DNA from 4 places in the Pseudomonas sp. P8_241 genome. Region 4 is predicted to be linked to each of the others. Evidence: predicted binding sites of a transcription regulator. Region 4 holds the regulator's gene; each other region holds the start of a gene.
The links. The regulator sigma-54, encoded in region 4, starts transcription at its own class of promoters, with help from an activator protein. The targets are predictions, from matches to a motif close to ANTGGCATNNANNTTGCTNT.
Positions count from the first base shown of each region.

Region 1 (7,394 bases), 2.7 Mb from region 4:
TGGCCAGTAGCTGAAAACGTTGCCGTAATTGATGGTGAAACAGGTTCAGCGTTGACCATGCAAGCAGTCCCGTAAGGATCGCGCCAATCAGCAATACCAGCAACGCGACCCACCAGGCCGAGGCGTCTTCGCTGATAAAACCCAGGATCTTGGGGCGCTCGGCGTGCAACGACATAAACGCAACTCAAAACGCCAGGTGCGGGAAAGCCCTTTGGCCCTGAGATGAGTTATAGCTATTAGCCACTAATTTCACCAGTGCTGTAGGAGCGAGCTCGCTCCTACAGCATCCTCGGATCAACGTGCCATGATTTTCCAGGCGCGGTGGATTTTGGGGTTGCGCGCAAAATCCGGATCGATGGTCTGAGCGGTGATCTCCTCGATTGCGTAACGCTCGCTGAGGTTCGGCTCCAGTTCGAACTTGCGGAAGTTGTTGGAGAAATACAACACGCCACCCGGTGCCAGGCGCGCCATGGCCAGATCGATCAACTGCACCTGGTCACGCTGTACATCAAAGATGCCTTCCATGCGCTTGGAGTTGGAGAACGTCGGCGGATCAATGAAGATCAGGTCGTATTCATCACGGCTGGCATCAAGCCAGGCCATCACATCACCCTGTTCCAGACGGTTCTTGTCGGAAAAACCGTTCAGCGCCAGGTTGCGACGTGCCCAGTCCAGGTAGGTTTTCGACAGATCGACACTGGTGGTGCTGCGTGCACCGCCCTTGGCCGCGTGCACACTGGCAGTTGCGGTGTAGCAATACAGATTGAGGAAGCGTTTGCCGGCCGCCTCTTTCTGGATACGCATGCGCATCGGCCGATGATCGAGGAACAGACCGGTGTCGAGGTAATCGGTGAGGTTCACCAGCAGCTTGATCCCGCCTTCATTGACCTCGACGAACTTGCCCTGTGCCGCCTGGCGCTCATATTGCTTGGTGCCGCTCTGACGCTCACGGCGCTTGACCACCACGCGACTCTTGTCGATGTTCAATGCCTGAGGAATCGCCGCCAGGGCATCGAACATGCGCGCCGAGGCTTTTTCCGGATCGATGGATTTCGGCGCAGCGTACTCCTGGACGTGGACCCAATCGTGATACAGGTCGATGGCCATGGAGTATTCCGGCATGTCGGCATCGTAGACACGATAGCAGTCGATGCCTTCACGCTTGACCCACTTGCCCAGTGCCTTGAGGTTTTTTTGCAGGCGGTTGGCAAACATTTGCCCGCCTTCACTCAGGCGCGGCTGCTCGATCACCGGAGCCGGGGCTGGAGCCGGTTTGATCGGGTTGCCGTTTTTGTTGTACTGGCGCTCTTGCGGTTCGCTCGGTGCCTCATCGTAGGCGGCCTGCTCACGCTCGGCCTGACGCTGCTCCGGGGTGCGACGCTCGCCAGTGACGAACTGATCCGGCAACACTTTGATCAGCAACAGCTTGCACGGCAACGCGCCGTTCCAGAACGAATACTGCTTGTGGCTGCGGATGCCCATGCGCTTGCCCAGGTCCGGCGCGCCGGTGAACACCGCCGCCTCCCAGTTCAGGCAGGCCTGACGCAGGCGCTCGCCGAGGTTCTGGTAGAGGTAGAGCAGGCTCGCCTCATCGCCCAGACGCTCGCCGTAGGGAGGGTTGCAGATCACCAGGCCTTTCTGGTTCTGGTCCGGGCGCGGCTCGAAGGTCGCGACTTCGCCCTGGTAGATCTTGATCCACTCGCTCAGACCGGCACGCTCGACGTTGTTGCGGCCTGGTTGAATCAGGCGCGGATCGGCTTCGTAACCGCGAATCCACAGCGGGGGCTTGGCCAGACCGGCAGCAGCGCGCTCGCAAGCTTCTTCATGCAGTTTCTTCCACAGGGCCGGCACATGTCCGAGCCAGGCGCTGAAGCCCCATTGCTCGCGACGCAGGTTCGGCGCGATGTCGGCAGCGATCATCGCTGCTTCTACCAGGAACGTACCAACACCGCACATCGGGTCGGCCAGTGCGCCGCCTTCGGCCGCGATACGGGGCCAGCCGGAACGGATCAGGATCGCTGCCGCGAGGTTTTCCTTCAACGGTGCCGCGCCTTGCTGCAAGCGATAACCACGCTGGTGCAAGCTGTGACCGGACAGGTCGAGAGAGAGAATGGCTTCGCCGCGATCCAGACGCAGGTGAATGCGCAGGTCAGGGTTGAGCTTGTCGATGGATGGACGGTCACCCTGCGGAGTGCGCAGCTTGTCGACGATAGCGTCCTTGACCTTCAACGCACCGAAGTGGGTGTTGTCGATACCGGAGCCGTGGCCGCTGAACTCGACGGCGAGAGTGCCGTCATTGAGCATGTGGTCTTGCCACTCGATATCCAGTACGCCGTGATAGAGGTCTTCGGCGTCCTTCATCGGGAAACGCTTGAGCACCAGCAGTACCCGGTTGGCCAGACGCGACCACAGGCACAGGCGATACGCGGTTTCCATGGTGGCCATGCCACGCACGGCAGAGGTGTGCTCACGCGCCTCCTCAAGGCCAAGCCCGACGGCTTCCTCGATGAGCAGGCCTTCAAGGCCTTTGGGGCAAGTGAGGAAGAGTTCGAAACGATCGGACATGGGAATTCCAGAACCTTTAGCGAAGTGACCGGGCAACGCATTGCCGGTCCGGTTTTCAATCAGGCGCTTTTCTCGAAGAGCGCCCGCGTGGCACGAAGGTGTGCCGTTCCACCCCTGCTGCTCGGGTCAAATGAGCTTAGATGCAAAGGCAGATAAAAAAGTTGATGCAACAAAATGACATAAGTCGACCCTTCGTCGAATAGTGCATCCCGGCAACGGGAGCCATTCTCACCAAAGGATTAACCCGATCTTCCAACGCAGGGCCGATCATACCGGGGTTTGGTCAATAAATATGGCACAAACATCGTGTTACTTAGTGCCATAGCACATTAACGGTTACGTCCTTATGACAAAACGATCATTCCCTCGATGTGACGCATTGGTTAGAACTCAACACAGGTTGGCGCCGCAATGACGCCAACACCTTGGCTCGTCACGCCGGCAACGAGCCCCAACGGCAGAGTTTTTCTGCCTGACCTCGATAGAGGTCGACGCGATACATACAGTCAACAAGTGAGGGCAACACCCTATGAGAAGACTTAAGCGTGATCCGTTGGAAAGAGCATTTTTGCGCGGATATCAATATGGCGTTGGTGGCAAATCCCGTGAGCTTTGCCCATTTACTCTACCGTCGGTACGTCAAGCCTGGATTAACGGCTGGCGAGAAGGACGCGGCGACAACTGGGACGGTATGACCGGCACTGCGGGAATCCACAGACTCAACGAACTTCACGCCGTCGGCTAATTACAGGGCACACACTCCGACACGACAATCTGATTTGTACTGAATTAACCACGCACGTCCCATCCGGACGGCGGGCTCCGGCCCAAGGGCTCCTTTAAAGGAGCCCTTTTTATATCTGCCAGAAACTCAATCCCCCTGTAGGAGCTGCCGAAGGCTGCGATCTTTTGATTTTTTCAAAGTCAAAAGATCGCAGCCTTCGACAGCGCCTACCTGGGATCAGCGCAAGGCAGCGATAGCGTCGACAGACTCACGAATCAACGCAGGGCCTTTGTAGATGAAGCCCGAATAGATTTGCACCAGGCTCGCACCAGCAGTGATTTTCTCTGCCGCATGCTTGCCTTCGGTGATGCCGCCCGCCGCGATGATCGGCAAGCGACCGCCCAGCTCCGCCGCCAGCACTCTCACCGTGTGGGTGCTCTTGTCGCGAACCGGTGCACCGGACAACCCCCCCGCCTCGTCACCGTGTTCCATGCCTTCGACACCCACGCGGCTCAGGGTGGTATTGGTGGCGATGACTGCGTCCATGCCGGTTTCGATCAGCGCTTGTGCGACCTGTGCGGTTTCTTCGTCGGTCATGTCCGGTGCGATCTTGATCGCCAGCGGAACATGCTTGCCGTGACGCAGCGCCAGCTCCGCCCGACGCTCGGCCAGATCGGCCAGCAATTGCTTGAGCGAGTCGCCGAATTGCAGGCTGCGCAGGCCCGGGGTGTTCGGCGAACTGACGTTGACCGTCACATAGCTGGCGTGGGCGTAAACCTTGTCCAGGCAGTTCAGGTAGTCATCGACCGCACGCTCGACCGGTGTATCGAAATTCTTGCCGATGTTGATGCCCAGCACGCCCTTGTACTTGGCCGCAGCCACGCGAGCCAACAGGTGATCGACGCCGAGATTGTTGAACCCCATGCGATTGATGATCCCCTCGGCTTCGGGCAGGCGGAACAGGCGCGGCTTAGGGTTGCCTGGTTGCGGGCGCGGGGTGATGGTGCCGATTTCGACGAAACCGAAACCCAGCTGCGCAAAGCCATCGATGGCCGCGCCATTCTTGTCCAGACCGGCCGCCAGGCCTACCGGGTTCGGGAAATCCAGACCCATGACATTCACCGGCACTTTCGCCGGCGCCTTGCATAGCAAACCGTTGAGCCCCAGACGTCCACCCGCGCCGATCAGGTCCAGGGACAGATCATGGGAGGTTTCCGGAGAAAGTTTGAACAACAGCTGACGGGCCAGGGTGTACATGGGCGGGTTTGACTCGAATGGCGGCGAAATGGAAGGCGATTATAGCCGCGCATGCGGGTCGCAAGCGAGGCGCGCAATAAAATCAGCAGGGGATGGCATATGCCTTGCACCCGTTCACGCATCAGCGCGCAGGCCAACGGCGGAATGCGGGCAAGGACAACGGCGTCGTTACCCGGCCTTAACTACAAGCGCCGGGGAGCGACGTTTTTTTTGAAGGTGCGAAATCGATGAACGAACCATCAGCCGACCCTCTGGCCTGGGTCAATGGCAGCGACGCCCCGGAAAAGACCGAGATCAACCTCGGCTTCATGGCCCTCAGCGATTGTGCCTCGGTCGTGGTTGCCGCCACCCAGGGCTTTGCCCAACCTTACGGACTGACGCTGAACCTGAAACGCCAGCCGTCCTGGGCGAGCCTGCGGGACAAACTGGTCAGTGGCGAACTGGATGCCGCCCACAGTCTGTACGGATTGATATACGCCGTGCACCTGGGCATCGGTGGCGTCGCAGCGACCGACATGGCGGTGCTGATGGGCCTGAACCAGAACGGTCAGAGCATCAACCTTTCCCACGGCTTGCAGGCGTTGGGCGTGACCGGTCCTGAGGCACTGGAACAGCACGTGCACCAAACTCGCCCAAAACTCACCTTCGCCCAGACGTTTCCCACCGGCACCCATGCCATGTGGTTGTATTACTGGCTCGCCAGCCAAGGGATACATCCATTGCAGGACGTCGATAGCGTGGTGGTGCCACCGCCGCAAATGGTCGCCCACCTGCAAGCGGGCCGCATTGATGGTTTCTGCGTCGGCGAACCCTGGTCCGCCGCCGCCGTTCAACAGGGTTTTGGCTTTACCTTGGCGACGACACAGACCATTTGGCCCGACCACCCGGAAAAGGTCCTGGGCTGTACCCGCGCGTTTGTCGAGCAATACCCCAACACCGCCCGCGCACTGGTGATGGCGATTCTGCAGGCCAGCCGCTTTATCGAAGACAGCGCCGAGAACCGTCGTGGTACCGCGCAGTTGTTAAGCGCACCGCAGTACCTCGACACTCCGGTGGACTGTATCGAACCGCGCTTGCTCGGCGACTACGCCGACGGATTGGGTCATCAATGGCAGGACCCGCACCCGCTGCGTTTCCATGGCAAAGGAACGGTCAATCTGCCCTACCTGTCCGACGGCATGTGGTTCATGACCCAGTTCCGCCGCTGGGGTTTGTTGCGCGACGATCCGGACTACCTCGCGGTGGCCCGTCAAGTTCAGCAACTGGACCTGTACCGGGATTCCGCCAGCGCGGTCGGTGTGAATTGCCTGGACAAGGAAATGCGCAGCAGCCAGTTGATCGATGGAAAGGTCTGGGATGGTTCAGACCCGGCCGGTTATGCCCGCAGCTTCAAACTGCACGCCATGAGCGACCACTCGCCCCTTCTCGCCAGCCGCTGACAGGAGACTGCAAACATGTTGCGAATCCTGCTGATCAATGACACCGCGAAGAAAGTCGGGCGCCTGAAGGCCGCCTTGATCGAGGCCGGGTTCGAAGTGATCGACGAGTCCGGTCTGACCATCGACCTGCCAGAACGCGTCGAAACAGTGCGTCCGGACGTGATTCTGATCGATACCGAGTCACCGAGCCGCGATGTGATGGAGCAAGTGGTGCTGGTCAGCCGCGACCAGCCACGACCGATCGTAATGTTCACCGACGAGCACGACCCTGGCGTGATGCGCCAGGCGATCAAGTCCGGCGTCAGCGCCTACATCGTCGAAGGCATTCATGCACAACGCTTGCAGCCGATTCTAGACGTTGCCATGGCGCGTTTTGAGAGCGATCAGGCCCTGCGCGCGCAATTGCATGCCCGCGACCAGCAACTGGCCGAGCGTAAGCGCATCGAGCTGGCCAAGGGACTGTTGATGAAGATGAAAGACTGCAACGAGGAAGAGGCCTACACCCTGATGCGCCGTCAGGCCATGAGCCGTCAGCAGAAGCTGATTCAGGTGGCGGAGCAGATTATTGCGATGAGTGAGTTGTTGGGTTGACCCAAAAAGATTGCAGCTTCGGCAGCTCCTGCAATTGGTATGCGCACGCCCTGTAGGAGCTGCCGAAGGCTGCAATTTTTCCCCCTGTGCCACAAAAATCGGCATGTGGCACAAATCTGGCTAAGTAATCACCACAGGTAACCAACGGCGGTTGCCCAATCTACGACAAAGACGTCGCTCACCTCGTTTGCCTCTAGGCGAATCAGGTGGCGGCGTTTTTTTGTTTTGGCTCCCGTTCGAGACTCCTATCAGTTGAGGTGCGCGATGAATTCAAGCTTTTGGAAATCCGGCCATACCCCGACCCTGTTCGCGGCCTTTCTCTATTTCGACCTGAGTTTCATGGTCTGGTACCTGCTAGGTCCCTTGGCCGTGCAGATCGCCGCCGATTTGCAACTGACCACCCAACAACGCGGGCTGGTGGTAGCCACGCCGATCCTGGCCGGCGCCGTGCTGCGCTTTGGCATGGGCATGCTGGCTGACCGACTGTCACCAAAAACCGCCGGCCTGATTGGCCAGGTCATCGTCATCTGCGCACTGTTCGGCGCCTGGAAGCTTGGCATCCACAGCTACGAGCAAGCCCTGGTGCTGGGGCTGTTCCTCGGCATGGCGGGCGCGTCGTTCGCCGTGGCCCTGCCACTGGCATCGCAGTGGTATCCGCCGCAGCATCAAGGCAAAGCGATGGGCATTGCCGGTGCCGGCAACTCGGGCACCGTGCTCGCCGCGCTGATTGCCCCAGTGCTGGCAGCCGCATTCGGTTGGAGCAACGTGTTCGGTTTCGCGGTGATCCCGCTGATTCTCACCCTGATTGTGTTTGCCTT
Region 1 covers NZ_CP125377.1:4,789,081-4,796,474, forward strand. The annotation lists gene QMK58_RS21420 (diguanylate cyclase) at 1-175, opposite strand, end outside; gene rlmKL (bifunctional 23S rRNA (guanine(2069)-N(7))-methyltransferase RlmK/23S rRNA (guanine(2445)-N(2))-methyltransferase RlmL) at 295-2,565, opposite strand; gene rmf (ribosome modulation factor) at 3,095-3,310, shown strand; gene QMK58_RS21435 (quinone-dependent dihydroorotate dehydrogenase) at 3,527-4,546, opposite strand; gene QMK58_RS21440 (CmpA/NrtA family ABC transporter substrate-binding protein) at 4,774-5,985, shown strand; gene QMK58_RS21445 (ANTAR domain-containing response regulator) at 6,001-6,576, shown strand; gene QMK58_RS21450 (nitrate/nitrite transporter) at 6,841-7,394, shown strand, end outside.
Region 1: a site for sigma-54 is predicted at 4,638-4,657, ahead of QMK58_RS21440 (CmpA/NrtA family ABC transporter substrate-binding protein). Genes of this name have one in related genera too.

Region 2 (7,394 bases), 1.8 Mb from region 4:
CGCTTGATCCTCAGCTACACGTGGACCTTGCTGTGAGCCATTGATCACAGGTTGCTGGTGCAATCACCCATGACGTTGTAGGTCACGCGATGGGTCTGGCCCTGATGATCGATATACTCCATGGTCGCCGGTACGACCCCGCACGCGGTCGCCGTGTTCGACACGGAAACAACTTTGGCGATGTCCAGCGGCTGCGCAGGGTTGTACAGGACCGCGAGAGGTTCGTTGTCGGCGGCCATGGCCGAGGTGGCGATGACGGTCAGCAACAGGCTGATCAACGTTTTCATTATGGTGTGCTCCGTGTCGGTTCTGATGTTTGAATTTTAGTCTTCGCCACCGACGGATAAAGGGGTGAACGGCGGATGCAGCCTTACATAAAACGTAACAGTCACCGCCCGGGGGAGGGTTTATGGATGTGCTTAACAACCTGCGTGTATTCATGCGCGTTGTCGATTGCGCCAGTTTCACCGGGGCCGCCGATGCACTGGATTTGTCGACCGCACAGGTATCTCGACTGGTGGCGGATCTGGAGGAACATCTACAGGCGCGCCTGCTGCACCGCACCACACGGCGCCTGAGCCTGACCGAAGCCGGTGAACGCTTTTTGTTGCGCAGTCGGCAAATTGTCGAAGCCATGGACGAGGCAACGGCCGAGGCCCGTGGCGCTCATATCAATCCGGCCGGACGCCTGCGGGTGCACAGCATGACCGGCCTGGGCGTGCTGCTCACACCCTTGATCGCCCGCTACAGTGAGCTTTATCCCGATGTGGTGTTCGAGCTGACCTTGTCGCAGCGCAATCCCGATCCGCTGGAGGAGGGGCACGATGTGGTGATTTCGATCGCTGCCGAATTGGCCGACTCGCAAATGGTTGCGCAGGCCATCGGACAGATCTACAGCGTACCCTGCGCCTCCCCGGGCTATCTGCAACGCCGGGGCGTGCCGCAGCAGCCGTTGGCGCTGAACGATCACCAATGCCTGCGCATGCTCGACCCATTGTACAGCGATCAATGGCTGTTCCAGGACGAGCACGGCGAGCTTGCCGTCAGCCCGGCCAAGACCTTTCAGTGCAATGTCGCCGAGTCGATGGTCAAGGCATCGGAGGCGGGCATGGGCATCAGCCTGCTGCCGTTCTACACCGCGACGCGGCCCTTGAGCGACGGCACTTTGCTGCGCGTGTTACCGGCATGGCGCCTGCGCGAACGCAATGTGTATGCACTGTATCCGTCGCGGCGTTTTCTCGATGCCAAGGTGCGCACCTGGGTGGACTTTCTCAAGTCTGAACTGCCGAAGGTGTTCGCCGAACATGAGGCAGTGATGAACGATCCGCGGCATTGGGCTTGAAGTCGAAGGGCGGGCCAGCGGCGGTGTAGACTGAGTGTCTGTTGTTCTTCGCCTGGGAGGCGCGCGTAGCCATGATCGGTGCAGAGTTGCTGTCATCGCAAACCCTTGCGGTCGGCTGGCTGATCTACGTGCCGGTGTTGATCTGGGCGATCAGCCGCGCACCGTGGGTTGAATTGTTCACCGATAGCCGACGTCAGCATTTGCTGTTCGGAACAGTGTTTGCGCTGTTTCTGTTGTGGCTGGTACGGCGTGACTTCGATACTGGCGTGTCATACCACTTCATCGGCATGACGGCGGTGACACTGCTGTTGGACTGGCCGCTGGCGCTGGTCGGCGGGTTGGTGGCGCAAATGGGGCTGGTGTTGCTTGGCCGACAGGATCTGGCGGCGGTTGGGGTCAATGGCGCGCTGTTGATTGCGCTTCCGGTGCTGGTCACGGAGTGCTGCGCCCTTCTGGTGGAGCGTGCGCAGCCACGAAATCCCTTTGTGTATATCTTCGTGTCCGGTTTCTTCGCCGCCGCACTGTCGGCGTTGCTGTGCCTGCTGCTGGCGCTTTGGTTGTTATGGTTCGATGAGCGTTTCGAGATGCCGTACTGGCTGGAGGATTTCGTCGGATACCTGTGGCTGATCATTTTTCCTGAAGCGTTCATCAACGGCATGATCGTCAGTGCGCTGGTGGTATTCAGCCCCGAGTGGCTCGAGACATTCAACCGCACGCGCTATCTCTCGGCGCCGTGGAAGGACGACGATCCCAAGTCCTGATTCACGTCAAAACCTGGAATCGCCGATTCGATGGATCAATGCCGCGGGTCGAAATCGCCGCTGAACATTTCGTCCTCGGCATCGGGCGCCACCGGAATCTTGTGTTCTTCGGATGCCCAGGCGCCCAGGTCGATCAGCTTGCAGCGGTCGGAGCAGAATGGCCGGAACTTGCTCTCGGCGGTCCATTCCACGGGGGCGCCACAGGTTGGGCATTCGACGGTTGTTGGTTGGCTCATGACTGGCCTCCACGCAAAGAAAGATAAAAGTGATGCAGGCGTTCGACCTCGCTGTGCAACCAGGCAAGGTCGCGGTCATTGACCACGACGTCGTTGGCATGGCTCACGCGATCGTGGCGGCTGGACTGCACCTTGAGGATCGCCTGGACTTGCTGTTCGCTGGTCTGGTCACGCCGCAATGTGCGTTCGATCTGGAGCTGCTCGGGGGCATCGATGACCAGCACTCGCTGAGTCATGGCGTACTGTCCGGACTCGATGAGAAGGGGCGAAACCAGGATCGCATAGGGTGATTTTGCCAGCGCCAGGTGATGGGCAATCTCCTCGCCGATCAGCGGATGCAGCAAGGCCTCCAGCCAAAGGCGCTCATCCGGGACTTCAAAAATCAGCTTGCGCAAGGCGGCGCGGTCCAATTGCCCATCGGCCTGCAGCACGCCGGGGCCAAAGTGTTCAGCGATTTGCACCAGTGCCGGACGACCCGGCTCCACGACCCAGCGGGCAGCGTGATCGGCGTCGACCACGTGCACGCCCAGGTCGATGAAGTGTTGGGCGGCCGCGCTTTTGCCGCTGCCGATACCGCCGGTCAGGCCGAGAATCCAGGGTTTTTCCACAGGGGTATTCATTTCAAACCGACAAACTGCCAATAGAAGTCGGTTATTTGACCACCCCAGAGCAAGGCAATCCAGCCGGCAATTGCCAGATAGGGGCCGAAAGGGATCGGAGTTGAGGTTTTTGCGTGGCGCAGACGCAGGCTGACCAACCCGATGATGGCCCCCACCAGTGACGACAACAGGATGGTCAACGGCAGGATTTGCCAGCCTCCCCAAGCGCCCAGCATGGCCAACAGCTTGAAATCGCCGTGACCCATGCCGTCCTTGCCCGTGATCAGCTTGAACAGCCAGAACACCACCCACAGCGCTGTGTAGCCAGCGATTGCGCCCCACAGGGCTTCTTGTAAGGGCACGAACAGGCCGAAGCTGTTGACGATCAATCCCAGCCACATCAATGGCAGCACCAGCACGTCCGGCAAAATCTGATGCCCGGCGTCGATCAGGCTCATCGCCAGCAAGCCCCAGGTCAGGATCAGCACCAGGCAGGCCGCCCAACCAAAACCAAAGTGCCAGGCAATGAAGGCCGACAACAGGCCGCAAGCCAGTTCGGTGAGTGGATAGCGCTTGCTGATCGGTGTCGTGCAGGCGGAGCAGCGTCCGCGCAGAAATACAAAACTGAGCACAGGAATGTTTTCCCAGGCACGGATCCGGTGACCGCAGTGCGGACACTCGGAATGCGGCAGCATCAGGTTGTAGGTCCGCAACGGTGTTTCGGCGGGGAGCCCGAGAATGTCATGGGCTTGCAGGCGCCAGTCGCGTTCGAGCATTTTAGGCAAGCGCCAGATCAACACATTGAGGAAGCTGCCGACCAACAGGCCGATCACCCCGGCGATGACGACAAAAGCCAGCGGATGGAGCATCAGAATTTCGTTCAAGGGCATGTCAGATCGCTGAGCCGAGTTGGAAGATGGGCAGGTACATCGCAACTACCAGTCCGCCGACGATAACACCCAGTACCACCATGATGAATGGCTCCATCAGACTGGTGAGGTTATCGACCAGGTTATCGACCTCGTCCTCATAGAAGCCGGCGACCTTGTCGAGCATAGCGTCCAGCGTGCCGGACTCTTCGCCGATGGCGGTCATCTGGATCGCCATGCTCGGAAAGACTCCGCTGGTGCGCATGGAAAAATTCAATTGCATGCCGGTTGCGATGTCTTGCTTGATGCGCAGCACGGCGCGTTTGAACACGACGTTACCGGTGGCACCGGCCACGGACCCCAAGGCTTGCACCAATGGGACGCCAGCAGCGAAGGTCGTCGACAGGGTGCGGGCGAACCGGGCCACGGCGGACTTGTACATCAGGCTGCCCACCAGCGGCAGGTTGAGGAGCCAGGCGTCCACTCGTTCGCGAAAAACCCGGGATGCCTTGAGCGCGTGGCGCATACCGAAGATCGCAACGAGCAGTGCGCCCAGCACCGCCCACCACCAAGCCTGCATGAACTGCGACAGGCTGATGACCATCACCGTGAACGCCGGCAGTTCGGCGCCAAAGCCCTTGAACACGGATTCGAACTGCGGCACCACTTTGACCAGGAGAATCCCGGTGACAATGGCCGCGACCAATACCACCACCAGAGGATAGGTCATGGCCTTCTTGATCTTGGCCTTGAGGCGCTCGCTCTTTTCCTTATAGGTCGCAACGCGTTCCAGCAAGGTATCCAGGGCGCCGGCCTGTTCGCCAGCGTCGACCAGGTTGCAGTAGAGATCATCGAAATACTGAGGTTTCCTGCGCAGGGCCGCGGCGAAGCTGTTGCCCGCTGCAACGTCCTGTTTCAGCTCATCCACCATTTTGCGCATGGCCGGGTTATCGAAGCCTTCGGCGATGATGTCGAACGACTGCAATAACGGCACGCCGGCCTTCACCATGGTCGCCATTTGCCGGGTGAACAGGGCAATGTCGTGGGCTTTGATGCGTTTGCCGATGCTGAACAGTGACGGTGGTTTCTTGCGTACCTTGGCGGGCGTGATGCCCTGCTTGCGCAATTGCGCCTTGATCAGTGCCGGGTTCGCCCCGTTGAGCTCGCCGGTGACTTTGCTGCCTTTGCGGTCTGTACCTTCCCACGTATAGACACTGATTTTTGCTGCCTTGACCGCCATGTTCTGCCCTTGGTGACTCGATTAGTCGAACTGCCTCGCGAGACTTATAGCCTAGTCAACGGGCGAAGCCCAACCCGCGTCGGTCAGGTGACAAAAAGCGTCAGATAGTGCGGATCCTGAGGGTAGGAAAGTGCTTCGCACGGGTCGCATCCCTTGAAAACACGAGGGCAGAGCCTTGGCACAAGCTGTGCTCCCCCAAGGTCAGATCATGAGATTTCCACTCATGCACGGAGTTTTGCTATGAACAATCACAAAGGTTTTACTCTGATCGAGCTACTGATCGTGGTGGCAATCATCGGGATCCTGGCCACCTTTGCTTTGCCGATGTATTCCAAGTATCAGGCCCGAGCCAAAGTCACGGCCGGACTGGCCGAAATTTCCGCGATGAAGGTGCCTTTCGAGGATGTGATCAATCAGGGCGGTACACCCGCTACCGAAAACGTGGTCCCGGGAGGCGGGACCTCGACCAGCAACTGTGCACTGACGGTGACAGCCACTGCCGAGTCGGGTGACGGCAAAATTGTTTGCACGCTACAGAATGCGCCCGGTCAGGTACAAGGCAAAACCATCACCCTGACCCGCAACGGCACCACCGGCTGGTCCTGCGCGAGTACCGTGTCGCAGGATTACGTGCCTAAGGGTTGCATCGGTTCTGCAACCTGACGCAGTACCCTGTAGGAGCGAGCCAGCTAGCGATGGTCGTTAACGATAACGCGTATTTACTGGCTAAGCGCGGAGTTCTCGAGTCCATAGTCGCAACGCCGCCCGCAGCGAGCTCGCTCCTGCACAAGTGTGAGCAATCGCATGTCGAGAACTCATGTCATTTACTAAAAAAAGCTCAAAAAATTCATGAGCTTAGGAACTTTCTTCAAACCTGCAACTTGCATGCAGTGTTTTTGCTACTCATGCATTTTGCATGATTCCGGGAAAATTGAAATTCTATAACTTATTGATTTTTATAGTTTTTTATCTAATCGAAAAGTTGGCACAGCGTTCGCAATACTCCAGACAACCCTGCCGACATGACACCCGGCAGACTTTTCCGAAAAACAGGAGTTACTCGTATGAAGAAGTTCGCTATCACTGCCGCTGCTGCTACCGCGCTGACCCTGACCATGGCCAATGCTGCATTCGCTCAAACCAGCCAGGCATCCCAATCGCCAATGGTGCTGGCTACCGGTGAAGTGACCGAAATGAAACAGGACACTTCCGATACCTGGATCACCACCAAAGTCAAAAGTGACCTGATGACCGAAAAAGGCATTCCAGGCACCGACATCAAAGTCGAAACCAACAAGGGTGTTGTATCCCTGTCGTCCACCGTAGCGGTCACTAAATCCCAGAAAGATACCGCAGTGGCGATCACCAAGAAAATCGAAGGCGTCAAAGCGGTTTCCGCTGACGGCCTGAAAGCCGAGTAAGGCAAGGCTTCTCGCCTGGACCGGGAGAAGTTGCGGCAGACGGGAAAAGTCATACGTCTGTCGCCTTTGAAGAGTTCATGCGACCGGCCATAAGGATTTGGCCACCACAGGCTCCGCGCATTCGTGCCGGGGCCTGTTTTTTGGGGAATCAACATGATTCCTGTAGGAGCGAGCTTGCTCGCGAAAGCGGTCTTTCATTCAATATTTGTGTTGAATGTCAGTCAGCCATCGCGAGCAAGCTCGCTCCTACATTGATCGTCAGTTGCAAGACTGGGCTTTCACTCCGCATCCAGATGCAACGGTGTTATCACCCGGCCGTCACTTTGCGCCTCGCCCAGGTTGGCATCGATAAAGTACACCCGGTCATCTTCCAGCTGGCCCTTGTCGACCAGGTAATCCTTGATGCTGCTGGCGCGTTCCTGGCCGAGTTGACGTAACAGCACATCACTGGAACTCCAGAACTTGATCACTTCGGCACGCATTTTTGCGGTGCGTTCTTCCTTGCCCAAGTCCTCCCACTCCGGCGCTGGTTGCGTCTTAAGGCGAGTGCGGAAGATGCCTTCCAGAAGGGGACCCTTTTCACTGTCCGGTACTTCCAGCAATGAGGCCTGCGCGGGAACCTTGTCGCCACGACGCTGGAGCATTTTGTAGTAGTTGTACTGGTATTCCCGTTCCAGGCGTTGCTCGGCAATCAACGGACCATCGCTGCTCTTGGCGGCGGTGCCTTCGATTTCCAGGCGCAGGGCCGGACGCTCCTTGAGGGCCTTGGCCAGTTTGTCCAACGCGCCTTCGGCATCCTTGCTCAATTCGCTGGACCCCGCTGCGAACGAGACGGTGCCCAGGTCTTCCGAACCGCCACCACTGACCAACCCGCCGATCAACTTGAATGGCGCTGCCGCCGCTTTGACGATCAGGTTACGCAGGGT
Region 2 covers NZ_CP125377.1:5,696,833-5,704,226, reverse strand. The annotation lists gene QMK58_RS25560 (OprD family porin) at 1-36, shown strand, start outside; gene QMK58_RS25555 (DUF2790 domain-containing protein) at 45-287, opposite strand; gene QMK58_RS25550 (LysR family transcriptional regulator) at 410-1,342, shown strand; gene QMK58_RS25545 (energy-coupling factor ABC transporter permease) at 1,414-2,103, shown strand; gene yacG (DNA gyrase inhibitor YacG) at 2,139-2,339, opposite strand; gene coaE (dephospho-CoA kinase) at 2,336-2,959, opposite strand; gene QMK58_RS25530 (prepilin peptidase) at 2,956-3,828, opposite strand; gene QMK58_RS25525 (type II secretion system F family protein) at 3,830-5,047, opposite strand; gene QMK58_RS25520 (pilin) at 5,288-5,710, shown strand; gene QMK58_RS25515 (BON domain-containing protein) at 6,112-6,468, shown strand; gene QMK58_RS25510 (DUF748 domain-containing protein) at 6,747-7,394, opposite strand, start outside.
Region 2: a site for sigma-54 is predicted at 5,222-5,241, ahead of QMK58_RS25520 (pilin). Genes of this name have one in related genera too.

Region 3 (7,394 bases), 1.1 Mb from region 4:
ATCCGCTTCATCTTCCACTCAAATCCAAGCGTCAGGCTCACCGCCGCACACGCCAGGCCCAGCGCCAACCCCCACCACACGCCCGTCGGCCCCCACTGCAAGTGGAACGCCATCCACCACGCGGCCGGTGCGCCAATCAGCCAGTAGCAACCCAGGCCGACCAGAAAGGTAGTCTTCGCATCCTTTAGGCCACGAATACAGCCCATCGCGATGGTTTGCACACCGTCAAACAGCTCGAACCACGCCGCCACCGCCAAAAGGCTTACGGCGAGGTTTATGACTGCTCGGAAGGCCGGGTCGCTGTGATCGAGGAACAGGCCGACCAACTGGTTTGGCAACAGCCAGAACACCATCGCGAAACACAGCATCGCCGCCGCGCCGAAAACGATACCGACTCGCCCGGCCAGCCGTGCATCCAGTAATTGCCCGGCGCCGAAGTGCTGCCCGATACGCATGGTGATCGCGTAGGAAATCCCCGCAGGCACCATGAACGCCACCGACACGATTTGCAGGGCGATCTGGTGCGCACCCAGTTGCGTGCTGCCCATGGTCCCCATGCACAGCGCGGCAAAGGCGAACAGCCCGACTTCCACTGCGTAGGTGCCGCCAATCGGCAGGCCCAGGCGCCACAATTCCTTCAGATACTGCCGGTTCAACCGCGACAGCCCCTGACGCAGCGGATAGGCGTCATACGCCGAATGCCGACGAATGTGCCACGCCAGCGCCAGCGCCATGAGATTGGCGACAATCGCCGTTACGAGCCCGATCCCCATCAGCCCCAGCTTCGGCAGGCCGAACATGCCGGTGATTAGCGCATAGTTGAGCAAAAAGTTGGCAATCGTCCCGCCCACACTGATGACCATCACCGGCGTTGCACGGCCAATGGCGCTGGTGAATCCGCGCAGGGCCATGAAACTCAGGTAACCGGGCAGGGCGAACGGCAGGAAGATCAAAAACTGACCGGCCGCGTTGACGTTGCTTTCGGTCTGGCCGAACAGCAGCAGAACCGGTTTGAGGTTCCACAGCAGCAAACCGGCAACGAGCGCCATCAGCCACGCCAGCCATAACCCGGCCTGGGTCAGCCGGGTTGCTCCGACGATATCGCCGGCACCCTGACGGATCGCCACCAGGGTGCCGACCGCGGCAATCACGCCGATGCAGAAAATCGACACGAACGAGTAGGTCGCCGCTCCGAGCCCGCCACCGGCCAGCGCCTCGGGACTCAGGCGCGCCATCATCAAGGTGTCGGTGAGGACCATCAACATGTGCGCCAACTGCGAGGCAATCAACGGCCCCGCCAGCCGCAGGATGGCCCAGAGTTCAATACGCGCTGGATGCTGCATGGTCATCACGCTCGAATATCAGAGAGAACAGGAAAGCGTCGATTCTCTGCGCTTTGCGGGGTTTGCACAAAGGGATAAAAAGGATGGATGGCATGATTCAAACTCATGCTGGAGAGTTTCTGCTAGGGTTGCCCAACCCCACTGTAGGAGCATTCCTGATGTCACGTCGTCTTCCTCCCTTGTATGCCCTGCGCGCATTCGAAGCGGCGGCGCGACACAGTTCGTTTACCCGTGCGGCCGAAGAACTGTCGATCACCCAAAGTGCGGTCAGCCGGCATATTCGTACGCTGGAAGATCATTTTGCCTGCCGCTTGTTTCACCGCAGTGGCCGCAACCTGCAACTGACCGAGTCGGCCCGTTTGCTGTTGCCGGGCATACGCGAGGGTTTCACTGCCCTTGAGCGTGCCTGCAATACCTTGCGCGCCGAGGACGACATCCTGCGCATGAAAGCCCCGTCGACCCTGACCATGCGCTGGTTGCTGGCGCGTCTCAGCCGCTTTCGCCATCTGCAGCCCGGTAACGAAGTGCAATTGACCAGCGCCTGGATGGACATCGATTCCGTTGACTTCAACGACGAGCCGTTCGACTGTGCGGTGTTGCTCGGCAACGGACATTTTCCGCCGGACTGGGAGGCGAGTTACCTGTTCCCCGAAGAATTGATTCCTGTGGGCGCCCCCAACCTGCTGAACGATCAGCCTTGGGATGTCACGCGTCTGGCCAACACTGAACTGTTGCACCCGACCCCGGACCGGCGTGACTGGCGCAACTGGCTGGAACGCATGGGTCTGGCTGAGCAGGTTTCGCTCAAGGGTGGGCAGGTGTTCGATACGCTGGAGTTGGGCATGATCGCTGCGGCTCGGGGTTATGGAGTGTCCATGGGCGATTTGCTGATGGTGGCGGAGGATGTCGCGCAGGGCCGTTTGAGTCTGCCGTGGCCGACCGCGGTTGCCAGTGGCGAATGTTACTACCTGGTGTGGCCGAAAACCCGACCGGGCGGCGAGCGCATGCGCCGGCTCAGCGATTTTCTGCAAAATGAAGTCCGGGCCATGGAATTGCCGGATGTCGAGCGCTTGAGCTGAAATGGTCTGCCCGGGTTCAGCACTTACTGGGTCGCCGGCCGATACTGCAGCGCTTCAGCCAGATGCTCTCGACGGATCACATCAACCTGCTCCAGGTCCGCCAGCGTCCGCGCCACCTTCAGTAATCGGTGCGCCGAGCGCAGTGACAGGGTCAACCGTTCACATGCCGACTCCAGCCAGTTTTCATCGGCTGTGGATAACGCGCAATGCCGACGTAGCCCCGGCAAATCCAGAAACGCATTGGCACAGCCCTGACGTTTCTGCTGGCGCTCACGAGCCTCGGCGACAAGCGCCGCAGCACAGGCGCTGTTCTCACCTGGCTTCACAGTCGGGTTCAACGCTGTGACTTCCCGGGCGACCGTCAGGTGCAGGTCGATGCGGTCGAGCAACGGCCCGGAGAGTTTGTTGCGATAGCGCTGCACCATGTCGGGCGTGCAGGAGCAGCGGCCCGTGGGCTCGCCAAGATATCCACAGGGACACGGATTCATCGCCGCCACCAACTGGAATCGCGCCGGAAACCGTACGCGATCTTTCGCCCGGGAAATCACGATTTGTCCGGACTCCAGCGGCTCCCTCAGAACCTCCAATACTTTGCGATCAAACTCCGGCAGCTCATCCAGGAACAACACACCGTGATGCGCGAGCGTGATTTCGCCGGGTTGCGGTTTCGAGCCGCCGCCGACCAGCGCCGGACCGGAAGCCGAATGGTGGGGTTGGCGAAACGGCCGCTGCGGCCAATGGCTCAGCGGCATGCAACTGGTGACCGATTGAATCGCCGCGACTTCCAGCGCTTCACACTCGGCCAGCGGAGGCAGCAAGCCGGGCAAGCGACTCGCCAGCAGTGTCTTGCCTGTTCCAGGTGGTCCGCTGAACAACAGGTTGTGAGCGCCCGCTGCCGCAATCAGCAATGCACGTTTGGCTGCCAACTGACCTTGCACTTCACTCAGGTCGGGGTAGGGTTTACTGGCATGTATCAACCCATCTGAAACATAGGGTTCAACGGGCGTATGCCCATTGAAATGAGCGACAGCCTCCAGCAGATGATCCACCGCAATCACCTTCAATCCCGATGCCAGACACGCCTCTTCGGCATTCGCCCGCGGCACCATCAGCGACCGCCCGGCCTTGCGGGCCGCCAATGCCGCCGGCAACACCCCGCGAACCGCCCGCACTGCGCCGGATAACGCCAATTCTCCAAGACATTCCACATCATCGAGTGTCAATGTCGGCACCTGCACACTGGCGGAAAGAATCCCCAAGGCAATCGCCAGATCGAATCGTCCACCGTCTTTGGGTAAGTCTGCCGGAGCGAGATTGAGCGTGATTCGCCGCGCCGGAAATTGCAGTCCCGAGTTGATGATTGCGCTGCGTACCCGGTCCTTGCTTTCTTTCACCGCCGCTTCAGGCAGGCCGACCATGGTCAGTGACGGCAGGCCATTGGCCAGATGGACCTCTACAGTAACGGCAGGCGCTTCCACACCCACCTGGGCGCGGCTGTGGACGATGGAGAGGGACATTGGTCGTTCCTTGAAATGACGGGGAGCCGCTTCCTGCGGGTTTTTCAAGGGTAGACATGAGGTGAGGATTTGGCGACGCGTCAAAGAGGGCGAATTTTCGCAGGATGTTTCTTCGAACGTGATCCATTGCCGGAGCGAGGATGCTCGCGATGATCGTTAACGAAAGCGTGCGTCGACAGGTTCAACGCGGCGTTCTTGAGTCGATCGTCGGAACTCCGCCCCGAGCAAGCCAGGTTGGCGGTCGTTGAGGCGGATGCGTAGTGGCCGGCGAAGGTCGCGGATGTTACTCGGTCGGTGGATTGAGCTTCGCTTCAAGCTCAGCGACCTTTGCTTCAAGGCTTTCCAGCCGAGCCCGCGTGCGCGCCAACACAACCATCTGACTATCAAACTCTTCCCGACTCACCAGATCCAGTTTGCTGAAGCCACTCTGTAGCAACATTTTGAACTGACTTTCGATTTCAGCTTTAGGCAGCGGAGTGTCGCCGCTGAAAAGGCGGGAGGCGGTGCCGGTGAGGGCGTCGAGGAAGTCTTTGGGCGCGAGCATGGGCGATGTCCTGGTAACGATGGCGGGCAGTGTATCACGCAGTGTCTATAGTGAATTTCGCGGGTAAGGGATGCACGGTTTTCGCGCATGCGGACGGACGGTCGCGCACTGTTGTTGTGCGTATCGCGCCGGGTGTTGCGGTGAAATTGCAGTCATCTGCGGGCAAGGGCTTGAAAACAATCGTTTTTGTAGAGATGGCAAGGTTTCTGCTTAGACGCTAGTGACCCATGCACTGATGCAGTCGCTGTGACGAATGCAGTGCGCCAAGCGAGACGGGGGAGTGTTTCGTAAGGGGCGTCGTACGGGCAGGTCAGGGCCGACGATGCGTTACAAAGCCAGGCACTGCGCTTAGACTTGAGACGGGTTTGTTTTCCTGGGGCAAGTCCACCTATTCGGGAGAGAGTTTTCATGAAGCTAGTCACTGCCATCATCAAGCCGTTCAAGTTGGACGACGTGCGCGAATCGTTGTCCGAGATCGGCGTGCAGGGCATTACCGTTACTGAAGTCAAAGGCTTCGGCCGGCAGAAGGGTCACACCGAGCTGTATCGCGGCGCGGAGTACGTGGTCGATTTCCTGCCTAAGGTGAAGATTGATGTCGCCATCGACGACAAGGATCTGGATCGGGTTATCGAGGCGATAACCAAGGCGGCCAACACCGGCAAGATCGGTGACGGCAAGATCTTCGTGGTCAATCTGGAACAGGCAATTCGCATCCGCACCGGCGAAACCGATACCGACGCGATCTAAGCCGCCACAAACCCAACGCCCCAGGAGAAAACAATATGACTCTGCGTAAATTCGCAGGGCTAGGAGCCCTGTTGTCCATCGTAATGCCCAGCCTTGCTCTGGCGGCAGACGAAGTGGCGGCCCCAGTCCTCAACTCCGGCGATACCGCCTGGATGTTGACCTCGACAGCTCTCGTGCTGTTCATGACCATTCCCGGCCTCGCGCTGTTCTATGGCGGCATGGTTCGGTCGAAAAACATTCTTTCCGTGATGATGCAGTGCTTCGCCATTACCGGTCTGATCAGCGTTTTGTGGGTCATTTATGGCTACAGTATCGCGTTCGACACCACCGGCATGGAGCAGGGCGTCGTCAACTTCAACTCGTTCTTCGGCGGCATGGGCAAGGCGTTCCTCGCTGGTGTCACACCAGCCAGCCTGACCGGCCCGGCGGCGCTGTTCCCTGAAGCTGTGTTCATTACCTTCCAGATGACCTTCGCGATCATCACTCCGGCGCTGATCGTCGGTGCGTTCGCCGAGCGGATGAAATTCTCCGCAATGCTGGTCTTCATGGGCGTCTGGTTCACCCTGGTGTATGCGCCGATCGCGCACATGGTCTGGTCCGGTAACGGCGGCCTGATGTGGGACTGGGGCGTGCTGGACTTTGCTGGCGGCACCGTGGTGCACATCAACGCCGGTATCGCCGGTCTGGTGGCCTGCCTGGTACTGGGCAAGCGCAAAGGTTTCCCAAGCACCCCGATGGCGCCGCACAACCTTGGTTACACCCTGATGGGGGCGGCCATGCTGTGGATCGGCTGGTTCGGCTTCAACGCCGGTTCCGCTGCGGCAGCCAACGGCACCGCTGGCATGGCGATGCTGGTGACCCAAATCGCAACCGCCGCCGCTGCGCTGGGCTGGATGCTCGCCGAGTGGCTCACCCATGGTAAACCTAGCGCGCTGGGTATTGCTTCGGGTGTGGTTGCCGGTCTGGTTGCCGTCACGCCGGCTGCCGGCACTGTCGGCCCGATGGGCGCACTGGTGATCGGCCTGGCTGCGGGCGTGGTGTGCTTCTTCTGCGCCACTACCCTTAAACGCAAACTCGGCTACGACGATTCCCTGGACGCCTTCGGCGTGCATGGTATCGGCGGTATCCTCGGTGCGATCCTGACCGGTGTGTTTGCTGCACCATCGATGGGTGGCTTCGGCACTGTGACCGACATCGCCGCGCAAGTATGGATTCAGTGCAAAGGCGTAGGCTTCACAGTGATCTACACCGCGATCGCAACTTTCGTCATCCTCAAGGTCCTGGATGCGGTCATGGGCCTGCGCATCACCGAAGAAGAAGAGGCAGTCGGCATCGATCTGGCGCTTCACAACGAACGCGGCTACAACGTGTAGGCACGCGAAAAAAATTGCCCGGCTTGCCGGGCATTTTTTTGTCTGGAATTTGTCATTGAAGGCAGAGCTGAAAGGATTTTTCCTTCCGGTTTGATGTTGTTTGCGTCGGGTGTTTTTGTGCAGCCAAAGGCTTACAGGATTGAAGGAATATTAGGGTCTTTGTTTTTTCCCAGAGCGCGCTAGAATGCGCCCCGAACGTGCGGAGAACTGTATGTGGCAACAGACTCTGATTACCTTGCGGGCGAGGCCCCGGGGCTTTCATCTGGTAACGGACGAGTTACTCGCCGGCTTGCCTGAACTCAAGGTTTGTCGGGTCGGTCTGTTGCACTTGTGGCTACAGCATACCTCGGCTTCGTTGACCATCAACGAGAACGCCGATCCGGCGGTACGTCGAGACTTCGAACGATTTTTCAATCGTCTGATCCCACAAGGAGCGGACGGCTATGAGCACAACGACGAAGGCCTGGACGACCTCCCGGCGCACTTCAAGGCCAGCGTGCTTGGTTGTCAGCTGAGTTTGCCGATTTCGGCAGGTCGATTGGCGTTAGGGACCTGGCAAGGCGTTTATCTGGGCGAGCACCGCGACCATGGCGGTGCCCGTAAAGTCCTCGCCACCGTATACGGTGACGGGGCGTAACCGCTGGTCACCAGCGGCTGTTGATTTTTTTCCGGCAACCTTCGACAGAAGGCAAAGCTGGGCTATAACTAATCTGCTTTTCGCAAGTCATGAGGTAGAACATGAGCGACGATGATCTGGAAAACGACGACCTCGAAGTAGGCGACGAAGACGA
Region 3 covers NZ_CP125377.1:6,383,178-6,390,571, reverse strand. The annotation lists gene QMK58_RS28820 (NorM family multidrug efflux MATE transporter) at 1-1,343, opposite strand, end outside; gene QMK58_RS28815 (LysR substrate-binding domain-containing protein) at 1,502-2,422, shown strand; gene QMK58_RS28810 (YifB family Mg chelatase-like AAA ATPase) at 2,446-3,939, opposite strand; gene QMK58_RS28805 (accessory factor UbiK family protein) at 4,223-4,483, opposite strand; gene glnK (P-II family nitrogen regulator) at 4,892-5,230, shown strand; gene QMK58_RS28795 (ammonium transporter) at 5,266-6,603, shown strand; gene QMK58_RS28790 (secondary thiamine-phosphate synthase enzyme YjbQ) at 6,815-7,240, shown strand; gene sutA (transcriptional regulator SutA) at 7,342-7,394, shown strand, end outside.
Region 3: a site for sigma-54 is predicted at 4,677-4,696, ahead of glnK (P-II family nitrogen regulator). Genes of this name have one in related genera too.

Region 4 (7,394 bases):
GTGCAGCCGATCGCAATGGTGACATAGGCGCGGTTGCTGGCGGCAAAGCGAGGGAGCCACTTTAACAGGTATGTGGAAATGTCCTGGTACATCTCTTCGACGTCTGGCTGCGCCGCCAGATAATCGGCAACCGGCTGATCGAGTCCGGACAGTTCGCGCAGTTCCGGTTTCCAATAAGGATTGGGCAGGCAACGAACGTCGAACACCAGGTCAGCGTCTACCGGCATGCCACGCTTGAACCCAAAGGACTCCACCAGAAATGCCGTGCCGGGTTCCGGCTGGTTCAACAGGCGCAGCTTGATCGAGTCGCGCAATTGATACAGGTTCAGATTGGTGGTGTTTATTTTCAGGTCGGCGAGGTCGGCAATGGGGCCGAGCAGGACGCTTTCAACGTTGATCGCTTCGGCCAGCGAGCGATTGGCATTGCTCAGAGGGTGGCGCCGACGTGTTTCGGAAAAACGCTTGAGCAGTGTTTCTTCGTCGGCATCCAGGTACAGGACATCGCACTGGATATGCCGACTGCGAACTTCTTCGAGCAGTTCTGGAAAGCGTGTCAGGTGACTGGGCAGGTTGCGAGCGTCGATGGACACGGCAACCAGCGGTTGAGTCAGTTCGGTGTGGATAAGCGCGCGCTCGGCGAGCTCCGGCAACAACCCGGCGGGCAAGTTGTCGATGCAGTAGTACCCGTTGTCCTCGAGCACGGCGAGGGCGGTGCTTTTACCTGAGCCGGAGCGACCACTGACAATTATCAAGCGCATGATTAATGACCGTTTTGCTCGTCCAGGACGACCTGATACAAGGCTTCATTGCTCGCTGCGCTGCGCAGTTTTTCGCGCACTTCCTTGCGGTCGAGCATGCTGGCGATCTGTCGTAACAGCTCCAGGTGTGCGTCGGTAGCAGCTTCCGGGACCAACAGCACGAACAGCAGGTCAACCGGGGCGCCATCGATAGCGTCGAAGTCGATAGGCGCATCCAGATGCATCAGGGCACTGATGGGTGACACGCAGCCCTTCAGGCGACAATGAGGAATGGCGATGCCATTGCCAAACCCGGTGGAGCCGAGTTTTTCACGGGCAATCAATGCCTCGAAGACATCTTGCATCTCCAGAGCCGGCACTTCGCGGGCGATCAGATTGGCAATTTGTTCGAGGGCTTTCTTTTTACTGCCTCCCGGCACGTTCACCAGGGAACGGCCGGGGGTCAGGATACTTTCAAGTCGGATCATGGGTAGGGAGTGTTAACGACCGGTTGCGCCCTGGAGGAGGCTCTGGGTCTTTTCCTTATGTTTTTTGAGTTGTTTATCCAGCTTGTCGGTGAGTGCGTCGATCGCGGCATACATATCGGTATGTTCCGCGTTGGCGACCACTTCATTCCCGGGAATATGCAGCGTGGCTTCGATTTTCTGCTTCAGTTTTTCGACGGTCATCGTGACCTGCACATTAGTGATCTTGTCGAAATGTCGCTCCAATCGTTCGAGTTTTTCGCCGATGTAGGTGCGAAGAGGTTCGGTCACTTCCAGTTGGTGTCCACTGATGTTGACTTGCATACAGCTTCTCCTTCGTTGCCAGTGCATAAAGCGGCAGATCAGATGATCTGCCACTGGAACGCTGTGGCGTGGCTCTACATCAACCGCTTGCGTTCGCTCGAAGGCGCGATCCCGAGAGATTCGCGGTACTTGGCGACGGTGCGGCGAGCCACCTGAATGCCTTGTGCCTCCAGTAAACCAGCGATCTTGCTGTCACTCAACGGCTTTTTCTGATTTTCCGCGGCAACCAGTTTTTTGATGATCGCGCGGATCGCCGTAGACGAGCATTCGCCGCCTTCGGAGGTACTGACGTGGCTGGAGAAAAAGTATTTCAGTTCATAAATGCCGCGAGGGGTGTGCATGAACTTCTGGGTGGTTACCCGCGAAATCGTTGATTCGTGCATGCCCACCGCTTCGGCGATGTCATGCAAAACCAGTGGCTTCATGGCTTCATCGCCGTACTCCAGGAAGCCGCGCTGATGCTCGACGATCTGGGTGGCTACTTTCATCAGGGTTTCGTTGCGGCTTTGAAGGCTCTTGATGAACCAGCGGGCCTCCTGCAACTGATTACGCATGAAAGTGTTGTCGGCGCTGGTGTCGGCGCGGCGTACGAAGCCTGCATACTGGGCATTGACCCGAAGGCGTGGCACCGACTCCTGATTCAGTTCCACCAGCCAGCGCTCGTTGTCCTTGCGCACGATGACGTCAGGCACCACGTACTCGGCTTCGGTAGACTCGATCTGCGAGCCAGGGCGCGGGTTGAGACTCTGGACCAGTTCGATGACCTGGCGCAGTTCATCTTCCTTGAGCTTCATGCGACGCATCAGCTGGCTGTAATCGCGGCTGCCGAGCAAATCGATATAGTCGGTGACGAGACGTTTGGCTTCAACCAGCCAAGGTGTTTTGGCTGGCAACTGGCGCAATTGCAATAGCAGGCATTCACCCAGGTTGCGGGCGCCAATGCCGGACGGTTCGAATTGCTGAATGCGGTGCAGGACCGCTTCAATCTCGTCCAGCTCAATGTCCAGTTCCGGATCGAAGGCCTCAAGGATTTCCTCAAGGGTTTCGTCCAGGTAGCCCTGATTGTTGATGCAGTCGATCAAGGTGACAGCGATCAGTCGATCGGTGTCGGACATAGGTGCCAGGTTCAATTGCCACAGCAAATGGCTCTGCAGGCTTTCCCCGGCAGATGTACGGGTGGTGAAGTCCCATTCATCGTCATCGTTGCTGGGCAGGCTGCTGGCGCTTGTCTGGTAAACGTCTTCCCACGCGGTGTCGACGGGGAGTTCATTGGGAATGCGCTCGTTCCAGTCGCCTTCTTCGAGGTTATCTACCGTCGGAGCGCTTTCCTGATAGGAGGGTTCCTGGATGTCGGTGTTGGGCTTTTGTTCGATGTTGTCGGCCAACGGGTCGGCGTTATCGAAGTCGTCGCCTTCTTCCTGGCGTTCGAGCATCGGATTGGACTCCAGCGCCTCCTGGATTTCCTGTTGCAGGTCCAGGGTCGACAATTGGAGCAGGCGGATGGCCTGTTGCAGCTGCGGTGTCATCGTCAGCTGCTGGCCCATTCTCAAGACTAGCGATGGTTTCATGGCAGGGGCTTAACACCTTATTCGCCGGCGCACATGCGCCATCCACTACAGGGCGCCGGAGCGCCAAACTTAAGCAAGTTATATGCCTGAAATAGAGCGCTTTGCCTAGACCGCTGTAACAATAAAATACTATAAAGCTTCATCAGGCATGCGCGGCGTCCCGGCGAAAACCGAAATGCCTCTGCCCTTACAGGCGGAATTCATGCCCCAGGTACACTTCCTTGACGAGGTCGTTGGCAAGGATCGTCTCGGCATCACCTTCGGCAATCAATTGTCCGTCGTTGACGATATAGGCGGTTTCACAGATGTCCAGGGTTTCACGGACGTTGTGGTCGGTGATCAGCACGCCAATGCCCTTGGCCTTGAGGTGGTAAATGATCTGTTTGATGTCACCCACTGAAATCGGGTCCACGCCGGCGAATGGCTCGTCGAGCAAAATGAATTTCGGGTTGGTTGCCAGTGCCCGGGCGATTTCCACGCGGCGGCGCTCACCACCGGACAGGCTCATGCCGAGATTGTCGCGGATGTGACTGATGTGGAACTCCTGGAGCAGGCTTTCCAGTTCCTTGCGACGACCGGCCTTATCAAGCTCCTTGCGGGTCTCGAGAATAGCCATGATGTTGTCCGCTACCGAAAGTTTGCGGAAAATCGACGCTTCCTGCGGCAGATAGCCGATGCCGGCCTTCGCGCGACCATGCATTGGCTGATGGCTGACATCCAGGTCGTCGATCAGGACGCGGCCCTGATCGGCCTGAACCAGGCCTACGATCATGTAAAAACAGGTGGTCTTGCCGGCGCCATTCGGGCCAAGCAGGCCGACAATCTGGCCGCTGTCGATGGACAGGCTGACGTCACGCACGACCTGGCGACTCTTGTAGGCCTTGGCCAGATGCTGGGCTTTCAGAGTTGCCATTACTGGGCCTTCTGCTCGTCGGTTTTCTTCTTCGGCTGGATTACCATGTCGATCCGCGGGCGCGACTCGGTCACTTTGCTGCCTGTTGCGCGACCGGCGCTGGCGAGTTTCTTCTCGGTGTCGTAGACGATTTTCTCGCCTTGGGTGACGTTGTTGTCCTTGTCGATCACTTTGGCGCGGTCGATAAGGACTACTCGATTCTGCGAGGCGTGGTACTGGATGGTCACGCCGTAACCCTGAACCGGCTTGGTGTCGCCCGCTGTTTGCAACTGCTCGAAGTAGGCCAGGTTGCCAACCGAGGTCACCACGTCGATGTCGCCATTGGGGGTGCGGGTCATGGTCACTTTGTTGCCGGTGACCTTCATCGAGCCCTGGGTGATGATCACATCGCCCGTATAGGTCGCGATGCCGTTCTTGTCGTCCAGTTGGGCGTCGTCGGCCTGAATGCGAATAGGCTGTTGTTGATCGTCCGGCAGAGCCCAGGCGCTCACGCTTCCCAGTGCTGCGCCCAGACTGAGCAAAATAGGGAGGGTTTTAACGAGCCTCATACTGTCCTCTTACGTTCGATAGCAGGTGTATCCTGCTTTCTTTCAGGTACGCTTTCATTCCGTTGCCTGTCGATACACCACCAGCGCCGTCGATTCTAACGGGTTGATCGGTCTGCGCATATTGCTGCTGTGGAAACACAGTCATACGGGTGGTGGTGATCAGGGTTCTGCGATTTTTCTCATCGAAGCGCGTGATGCGTACCGAATCGATCAGTTCGACCTGCGTGCCGTCTGGATTGACTTCACCCTTTTCGCTCTGCACGTGCCACGGGAACTCGGTGCCGCGAAACATGTTCAGGTCGGGGTTTGTCAGCAACGTCACTTCGGTCGATTTCAGGTGTTCGACCTTGTCCGAGGTCATTTCGTATTGCAGTTTTCCGTCAGGTAAAAACTGCACGCTGTGGGCGTTGAGCGCGTAATAGTCAATCGCGCTTTCATCCACCTGCACAACCGGTTTGTCGAGGAAGCGCTCAGGGCTGATGTTCCAGTAGCCGACCGCGGCGAAAATCGCCGCGATGCAGCCGTATACCAGGAATTTGCGAAACTTTTTGCTCAGCATGACTTGGCTCACAGGTACGCGGCGTTGGCCGCATCGAGGCGGCCCTGGGCGCGCAGGATCAATTCGCAGAATTCGCGGGCGGCGCCTTCGCCACCACGGGCCAGGGTTATGCCATGGGCGTGTTCGCGCACAAAGCTGGCAGCATTGGCCACCGCCATGCCCAGGCCGACGCGGCGAATCACCGGCAGGTCCGGCAGATCGTCGCCGAGATAGGCGACCTGTTCATAGCTTAAGCCTAGCTGCTCCAGTAGACCGTCGAGAACGACCAGTTTGTCTTCGCGTCCCTGAAACAGGTGCGGGATGCCGAGGTTCTTCGCCCGACGCTCAACCACGGGGGTCTTGCGGCCGCTGATAATCGCGGTCTCGACGCCAGCGTTCATGAGCATTTTGATGCCTTGACCGTCGAGGGTGCTGAACGTCTTGAACTCACTGCCGTCTTCGAGGAAGTACAGGCGACCGTCAGTGAGAACGCCGTCGACGTCGAACACCGCCAGCTTGATCTGTTTGCCGCGTTGCAGCAGGTCCGTATTCATTACATTACTCCCGCACGCAACAAGTCGTGCATGTTCAAGGCGCCGACCGGGCGGTCTTCGTTATCGACCACGACCAGTGCGTTGATTTTGTGATCTTCCATGATTTTCAGCGCTTCGGCGGCGAGCATCTCGGCTCGGGCAGTCTTGCCGTGAGCTGTCATGACCTGGTCGATAGTAGCGGTGTGGATATCGATACTGCGGTCCAGTGTGCGGCGCAAGTCGCCGTCGGTGAAGATCCCGGCCAGTTTGCCATCGTTCTCCAGGATTACTGTCATGCCGAGGCCTTTCCGGGTCATTTCCATCAAGGCGTCCTTGAGCAGAGTGCCGCGCTGTACCTGCGGCAGCTCTTGGCCGGCGTGCATGACATTTTCAACTTTCAGCAACAGGCGTCGGCCAAGGGCGCCGCCGGGATGAGAAAAAGCGAAATCTTCGGCGGTAAAGCCACGGGCCTCCAGCAAGGCAACGGCCAGGGCGTCGCCCATCACCAGTGCTGCGGTGGTCGAGGAAGTAGGGGCCAGGTTCAGCGGGCAGGCTTCGTGCTCGACTCGAACGTTGAGATTGACTTCGGCGGCCTTGGCCAGTGGCGAGGCGGGGTTGCCGGTCATGCTGATCAGCTGGATGCCCAAGCGCTTGATCAGTGGCAGCAGGGTCACGATTTCATTGGTGGAGCCGGAGTTGGAAAGCGCCAGAATGATGTCGTCACGGGTGATCATGCCCATGTCGCCATGGCTGGCCTCGGCCGGATGGACAAAAAAAGCCGTGGTGCCGGTGCTCGCCAGGGTGGCGGCGATCTTGTTGCCGATGTGCCCGGACTTGCCCATGCCAACCACGACCACGCGGCCTTTGCTGGCCAGAATCATCTCGCAAGCGCGTACGAAATCTGCGTCGATATGGGGTAGCAGGCCTTGTACGGCTTCTACCTCGAGGCGGATGGTGCGTTGTGCCGATTGAATCAGGTCGCTGGATTGGCTCATGTCTGAAATCGTATAGCCCGATGAAAAGGCGGCGATTATAGCGGTTATGATCGAATCCCTCACGCTAGTTCGTTGCCCATTGTCACTCCTTGTTACTGAATCCCTCTAAATGAAGCCTTTTGCTTCACTTTGCGCGGAATATGGCCCGGCATTGGCCTTGGGCGCGCAGCCGTTGCAGTGATATAGTTCGCCGCCAGTTCGGCCTGCCCGGAAGGTATGTGCTTTCGTCAGAAAGTCAGGCGTCCGAGTGAGAGGCTGCATCGCAAGGAGTTTAGATGAGTGCCGATAACGCCTACGCGGTCGAGCTGAAGGGACTGACCTTCAAGCGCGGTGCGCGCAGCATTTTCAATAACGTCGATATCCGTATCCCGCGTGGCAAAGTCACCGGCATCATGGGGCCTTCCGGATGCGGCAAGACCACGTTGCTGCGCCTGATGGGTGCGCAATTGCGACCTACCGGGGGCGAAGTCTGGGTCAACGGGCAGAACCTGCCGAAGCTGTCGCGCAGTGATCTGTTCGATGCCCGCAAGCACATGGGCGTACTGTTCCAGAGTGGCGCGCTGTTCACCGATCTCGACGTGTTCGAGAACGTGGCCTTTCCGCTGCGCGTCCACACCGCTCTGCCGGAAGAAATGATCCGCGACATCGTCCTGCTCAAATTGCAGGCCGTGGGTCTGCGTGGCGCTATCGACCTGATGCCAGATGAATTGTCTGGCGGCATGAAGCGTCGTGTCGCGCTGGCGCGGGCGATCG
Region 4 covers NZ_CP125377.1:1,068,022-1,075,415, forward strand. The annotation lists gene rapZ (RNase adapter RapZ) at 1-758, opposite strand, end outside; gene ptsN (PTS IIA-like nitrogen regulatory protein PtsN) at 761-1,225, opposite strand; gene hpf (ribosome hibernation-promoting factor, HPF/YfiA family) at 1,238-1,546, opposite strand; gene QMK58_RS04700 (RNA polymerase factor sigma-54) at 1,621-3,114, opposite strand; gene lptB (LPS export ABC transporter ATP-binding protein) at 3,302-4,027, opposite strand; gene lptA (lipopolysaccharide transport periplasmic protein LptA) at 4,027-4,575, opposite strand; gene lptC (LPS export ABC transporter periplasmic protein LptC) at 4,562-5,134, opposite strand; gene QMK58_RS04720 (KdsC family phosphatase) at 5,143-5,667, opposite strand; gene QMK58_RS04725 (KpsF/GutQ family sugar-phosphate isomerase) at 5,667-6,641, opposite strand; gene QMK58_RS04730 (ATP-binding cassette domain-containing protein) at 6,917-7,394, shown strand, end outside.